Regions from separate parts of the Arthrobacter sp. B3I4 genome, predicted to be linked through region 1. Evidence: predicted binding sites of a transcription regulator. Region 1 holds the regulator's gene; the other holds the start of a gene.
The links. The regulator HrcA, encoded in region 1, represses chaperone genes, less so after heat shock. The targets are predictions, from matches to a motif close to TTNGCACTCGNNNNNNNCGAGTGCNAA.
Positions count from the first base shown of each region.

Region 2: a site for HrcA is predicted at 1,997-2,023, ahead of groL (chaperonin GroEL). Genes of this name have one in related genera too.

Region 1 is NZ_JAUSYK010000001.1:2,476,727-2,480,132, forward strand. Features, by position in the region: gene QFZ61_RS11820 (DUF3097 domain-containing protein) at 1-543, opposite strand, end outside; gene hrcA (heat-inducible transcriptional repressor HrcA) at 780-1,793, shown strand; gene dnaJ (molecular chaperone DnaJ) at 1,874-3,001, shown strand; gene QFZ61_RS11835 (16S rRNA (uracil(1498)-N(3))-methyltransferase) at 3,004-3,406, shown strand, end outside.
Region 2 is NZ_JAUSYK010000001.1:114,929-118,334, reverse strand. Features, by position in the region: gene QFZ61_RS00525 (LytR C-terminal domain-containing protein) at 1-292, shown strand, start outside; gene QFZ61_RS00520 (cold-shock protein) at 362-565, shown strand; gene QFZ61_RS00515 (ABC transporter substrate-binding protein) at 619-1,911, shown strand; gene groL (chaperonin GroEL) at 2,206-3,406, shown strand, end outside.

The DNA.
Region 1 (3,406 bases):
CCGGGACTCCTTGGAGTCCGGCACGAGGTGGTCCACCAGCACGCCCAGCCGGCGGCCCGGACCGGGTCCGAACTCCTTCACCGCCGCGGCAAGGTCGTCAATGCCGTGCAGCGGCTCGACGACGATTCCCTCCACCCGGAGGTCGTCGCCCCAGACCTTTTCGACGAGTTCGGCGTCATGCTTGCCTTCCACCCAGATCCGGCTCGCCTTGGCAACCTGGGCTCGCTGCCCCGCAACGCGGACGGAGCCGGAGGCGGTGCGCGCACCGGCGGATCCGGCGGGAGCGCGCGGGGCGGGCGGCATCAGCCGGATCGGACGGCCTTCCAGCAGGAAACCGAAACCCAGCCGGAAGGACCGGGACTTGCCGCGCCGGTCCTCGAGCGCCACGAGATGCATGCCGCCGGACTTCTCCACCCGTGTCACCGCGCCGACCCAGCCGGACTGCACATCCTCCAGCACCATCCCGCGTTCCACCGGGATCTCGGGCAGCTGGGCCTTGGCGGGGGCGGAGAGCTCCTGCGGGCCCCAATTCTGGTACGACATCGGCTACACACTGCTTTGCACTGGGAAATTTTTGAAAGAACCGAACACTGCTGGACCGCGCGTGTGCCCGGAAACACTCATCCCGGCGGTCACGCCAGCAGCGAATCCAATGCTAACAACGGCGCGACTCATATTAGACTTGTTAGCACTGAGGCATGCCGAGTGCTAACAGCCGGGTACTTTTGCGCCCGGCCGAAAGCCCGGTGGACCGGTTACGGCTCGATTGGAGGTGCGGCGTGAGCGAACCACGCAAACTCGAAGTGCTGCGCGCCATCGTGGAAGACTACGTGCACTCCCGGGAACCCGTGGGCTCCAAGGCCCTGGTGGAGCGGCACCACCTTGGCGTTTCCAGCGCCACGATCCGCAATGATATGGCCGCCCTGGAAGACGAGGGCCTGATTACGGCGCCGCACACCAGCGCCGGCCGGATTCCGACCGACAAGGGCTACCGCCTCTTCGTGGACCAGATTTCGGCCGTCAAGCCGCTCTCCCCGGCCGAGCGCCGGGCGATCCAGGCGCTGCTGGAGGGGTCCGATGACCTCGACGACGCGCTGGACCGGACGGTACGGCTGCTCTCGCAACTGACCAACCAGGTCGCCGTGGTGCAGTACCCGCTGCTGAGCCGGGCCCGGGTCCGGCACATCGAGTTCGTGCTGCTGGCCCCCCGCAAGGTGCTCACCGTGCTGATTGCAGACACCGGCAAGGTGGAGCAGCGGGTGATCGACGTCGGCCAGGACTTCGGCGACGACGCTCTCGCGGAGCTTCGGACCCTGTTCCTGGCCAGGCTTTCGGGTACCCCGCTGAACCTGCTGCCGCAGTCGTTGCAGGGCGTGGTGGACAGCTGCCCGGCGGCGCGCCGCGGCGCCGCCCAGGCGCTGGCGCGGGGACTGGAGTCCCTTGCCGCCAGCAGCCGGGAAGAGCGGATGGTCATGGCCGGGACCGCGAACCTCGCTCGTTCCAACGTGGACTTCCCGCTCAGCATCGGCCCGGTGCTGGAGGCTCTCGAAGAGCAGGTGGTGATGCTCCGCCTGCTCAGCGACATGGCGGAGGACCCCCGCGGGGTGACCGTGAGCATCGGCCGGGAAAACCCCTACGACGGGCTATCCGAAGCGTCCGTCGTGGCCACCGGTTACGGCCCGGACGCTACCGCCAAGGTGGGGGTGCTCGGGCCGACCCGGATGGACTATCCCACCACCATGGCGGCCGTCCGCGCGGTGGCCCGTTACCTCTCGAGGATTCTCGGCCCCTAAGGGCACGAATCCGGCGACAGCCGTTTTACCGACACAGGTTTGCCCGTCACAGGCAGTACAACCAGGAAGAGATACACACTTTGAGCAGCCACTATGACGTTCTTGGAGTTTCCCGCGAAGCGACCGGGGAAGAAATCAAGAAGGCTTACCGCAAACTGGCGCGGACCCTGCACCCGGACGTCAACCCGGGTCCCGATGCGTCCGAGCGCTTCAAGGCCGTCACGCACGCCTACGAGGTGCTGTCCGACCCGCAGAAGCGCAGGGTCTACGACACCACCGGCAACGAGAACGGCAACGACAACGGCTTCGGCGGCGGATACGCCGGCCAGGGCTTCGCCTTCCAGGACATCTTTGAAACGTTCTTCGGCGGTGCCGGGGGCCAGGGCGGACCCGCGTCCCGGGTCCGGCGCGGCCAGGACGCGCTGATCAGTGTCCGGATCGAACTGCGCGACGCCGTCTTCGGCGTGAACAAGAAGCTCGAAGTGGACACCGCTGTCACCTGCCCCACCTGTGAGGGCTCCTGCTGCCGCGAGGGCAGCCACCCCGAGCGCTGCGATATCTGCGGCGGCAGCGGCCAGGTCCAGCGCGCGGTGCGCTCCATCCTCGGCCAGGTTATGACCAGCGCGCCCTGCGGCAGCTGCGAGGGATTCGGCACCGTGATCAAGGATCCGTGCAACGAGTGCGCCGGGCAGGGCCGGATCCGCAGCCGCCGTTCGCTCACCGTGAAGGTCCCCGCCGGCGTCGCCACCGGCACCCGGATCCAGCTCTCCGGCCAGGGCGAGGCCGGCCCCGCCGGCGGCCCCTCCGGTGACCTCTACGTGGAAATCCGGGTCAACAACGACCCGACCTACGTCCGCGAGGGCGACGACCTGCACGCGAGCCTCAACATCCCCATGACCGCAGCGGCGCTGGGCACCGAACTGACCCTGGACACCTTCGACGGCGAGCAGGAAATCGGTGTCAAAGCCGGTACCCAGTCCGGTGAAATCATCACGTTGCGCGGCCTAGGCGTGACGCACCTGCGCGGCTACGGCCGCGGCGACCTCAAGGTCCATCTGCAGGTGGACACCCCCGCCAAGCTCGACTCGGCGCAGGAGGATCTGTTGCGGCAGCTCGCCAAACTCCGCGGCGAGCAGTTCACCGAGGGCAAGCTGGCCGCCAGCGGCGGTGTCTTCGCCAAGCTCCGGGACCGTCTCGGTAACCTGTAGCGGTGAGCAACCCGGTCTTCTTCACCGCCGCGGGATCCCTGGATGAGCAGGTCCCCGGTTCCAGCTTCGTGCTCGACGGCGCCGAGGCCCGCCACGCTGTCACGGTCAAGCGCCTGGCCGTGGGGGAGCCGGTCGACATCGCCGACGGCGCTGGCCGGCGGATCACCGGAACCGTCACCGCCGTCGCGCCCGCGGAACTGACAGTGGAGTGCGCCGAAGTAAGCACGGAGGCCCGGCCCGAGATCCGGCTGGTCCTCGTGCAGGCCCTGGCCAAGGGCGACCGCGATGAACTGGCCGCCGAAACCGCCACCGAACTGGGGATTGATGCCGTCGTGCCGTGGCAGGCGGAACGCTCGATCGTCCGGTGGAAGCCGGAGCGCGCGGCCAAGGCGCACGCCAAGTGGC
Region 2 (3,406 bases), 2.4 Mb from region 1:
GCCCACCACAGCTGCTGTGGACAGGTCCCAGCCGGTGGCGATCTACAACGGAACGACGACGGCGGGCCTGGCCGGGCGGGTCGGGACAACCGTCACTTCGGCCGGCTGGGTCCTGGGCCCGCTCGGCAACTGGGGCGGCCCCCGGCAGCAGACCTCGGTGGTCTTCTACAACGGTCCGGAGCAGAAGGCGAACGCTGAAGAGCTTGGTTCACTGCTCGGCATCCCGACGCTGGTGGCTTCGGCAGACTTCAAGATGCCGCTGGTCGTCGTCCTGGGCCCAGGTTTTAGGTAAAACGCGCTTCACCAACCACGGCCCACAACGAGGTGCGCCGTTAGCAACCAAGCTGAAATTGGAGACAAGATGGCACTGGGGACCGTCAAATGGTTTAACGCAGAAAAAGGGTACGGCTTCATCACCGTCGAGAGTTCCGGAGCCGATGTCTTCGTGCACTGGTCAGCGATTGCCGGGGACGGTTACCGGGCCCTGAGCGAAGGCCAGCGTGTGGAGTTGGAAGTCGGCGAAGGCGAAAAGGGCCCGCAGGCTGAAAGTGTTCGGCCCGCCTAGTGTCACTTTCCGCTGCAACCGTCTCACCGCAGAGCGGCGTCCACCGACGACCAATGGCCGGCCCATCAACGCCCGGCCGGCGGCTCGGCGGGCGGCTCAGTCGGGCCGCGGCGGCCGGGATCGCCACTGTACTGGCCCTGGCCGGGTGTGCCGGCCCCACCGGGAACGCGCGAACGGACGCCGCAGATGCAAGCGGGGACGGCACGTTGCGGATCGGAGTGCTCCTGGACAATACGGGACAGCAAAGCTTCCTCAACGCATCCCAGCTCGCGGCCGCCAAGCTGGCGGTCAAGGAGATTAATGCCGCCGGCGGTCACAAGGGCAGGCCGGTGGAACTGCTGCCGGCAGCCGTCGGCACCGACACCGCCGCCCAGGCGAAGAACCTGGTGGCCGCGAAGGCTGATGTCGTCATCGGACCGACCGATTCCAGCCGCGCCGCTGACGCCATCGACGTCCTCGCGCGCGCCAAGGTCGCCATCATTTCCCCGGCGAACACGGCACCCGGACTCAGTAAATACAAGAGCGGCGGATACTACTTCCGGACGGCCGCCGCCGACGTTGCGCAGGCATCGGTCCTCGTCAAGCTCGCCAAGGACGGCGGCGCCAAGACCCTAGCGGTGCTGCACGAGGAGGGGAGCTACGGCAAGGAGGTCGCCGTGGCCGTGTCCGCGGCCGCGAAAGCGGCAGGCCTGGGCACCGCCGTGGACGCCGAGTTCCAGCCCGGACAGGCGCAGCAGGCGGCGGCGGCCGCCAAGAGCGCCGCCCCCGACGCCGTCGTCCTGGTGGCACGGGACGGCGCCCAGGGCGCGATCGCTGAACTAAACAATGCGGGACTGGCCGGAAAAAAACTCCTGCTCAGCGACGGGGCCGTCAACCAGTACGGGCAGGGCCTGGCGTCCAAAGCGCTGGACGGGACGCGGGGAGTGCTGCCGGGCGTCTTCCCGTCCGCCCACTTTCAGGCCGAACTGGTTGCCGTGGACCCCGCCCTAAAGGACATGGCTTTCGCCGCAGAGACCTACGACGCCGTCAACCTCGCGGGGATCGCCGCCGCCGCGGCGCAAGACGATGCCGGCGCCTCAATCGCGTCTCGGCTGATCGCTGTCTCCGGCGGCACCGGCGGCCCCACGGACGGCGCCGCCGGTGAGGCCGCCGCCTGCAAGTCTTACCAGGAGTGCGTGGCCGCGCTTACCGCGGGCAAGCGCGCGGATTACGAGGGCCAGTCGGGCCCCATCAACTTCGACAGCAACGGCGATGTCACTGCCGCCGCCTACATGGTTTACAGCTATGGGCCGGACAACACTGCAAAAATGACGGGCAGCGAAATGGCGCGCAGTGCGGGCACCTGATCGCTCCTAGCGAAGCGGGCGCCGCAGCGCCGGGGCCCAAGGGAACACTGCTTGCACTCTCCCCGGGGGAGTGCTAATTATGGAGTTAGCACTCCCGCGTATTGACTGCTAATACAGCGCCTGGTTTCACCGGGTCCGTTGTGGCGGCGGGCTGACCGGGAGCGAAAGAAACACCTGGCTGGGGTGAGATCCCGGCCCGGCGGCGTACAGAGGCCGCCGGGCAGGAATCGTCCGTCGCGGGCACCGCAGCAAAGGTTCATTCTTAACGACTGTCCCGAAAGGACTACTGCCGTTATGGCCAAGATCATTGCATTTGATGAAGAGGCACGCCGCGGTCTTGAGCGGGGCCTGAACATCCTCGCCGACGCCGTGAAGGTCACCCTCGGCCCGCGTGGACGCAACGTCGTCCTCGAGAAGAAGTGGGGCGCCCCCACGATCACCAACGATGGTGTATCCATCGCCAAGGAGATCGAGCTGGACGACCCCTACGAGAAGATCGGCGCCGAGCTGGTCAAGGAAGTTGCCAAGAAGACTGACGACGTCGCCGGTGACGGTACCACCACCGCCACCGTGCTGGCCCAGGCCCTGGTCAAGGAAGGCCTGCGCAACGTCGCCGCCGGCGCTGACCCGCTGTCCCTCAAGCGCGGCATCGAGAAGGCCGTCGAGGCGGTCACGCGCGAGCTCCTGGCCTCCGCCAAGGAAATCGAAACCAAGGAAGAGATCGCCGCCACCGCGTCGATCTCTGCCGGTGACAACGAAATTGGCGCCCTGATTGCCGAAGCCCTGGACAAGGTCGGCAAGGAAGGCGTCATCACCGTCGAGGAGTCGAACACCTTCGGCCTCGAGCTGGAACTCACCGAGGGCATGCGCTTCGACAAGGGCTACATCTCGGCCTACTTCGTAACCGACGCCGAGCGCCAGGAAACGGTCCTTGAGGACCCGTACATCCTGATCGTCAACTCGAAGATCTCCAACGTCAAGGAACTGGTTGCTGTCCTCGAAAAGGTCATGCAGTCCAACAAGCCGCTGCTGATCATCGCCGAAGACATCGAGGGCGAGGCACTGGCCACCCTGATCGTCAACAAGATCCGTGGCACCTTCAAGTCCGTCGCCGTGAAGGCTCCGGGCTTCGGTGACCGCCGCAAGGCACAGCTCGCCGACATCGCCATCCTCACCGGCGGCCAGGTCATCTCCGAGGAAGTCGGGCTCAAGCTCGAGACCGCCGGCCTCGAACTGCTCGGCAAGGCCCGCAAGGTCGTTGTCACCAAGGACGAAACCACCATCGTCGAGGGCGCAGGCGACGCCGACCAGATTGCCGGCCGCGTCTCCCAGATCCGTGCCGAAATCGAGAACTCCGATTCCGACTACGACCGCGAGAAGCTGCAGGAACGCCTGGCCAAGCTGGCCGGCGGCGTGGCAGTCATCAAGGCCGGTGCAGCAACCGAAGTCGAGCTCAAGGAACGCAAGCACCGCATTGAGGACGCCGTCCGCAACG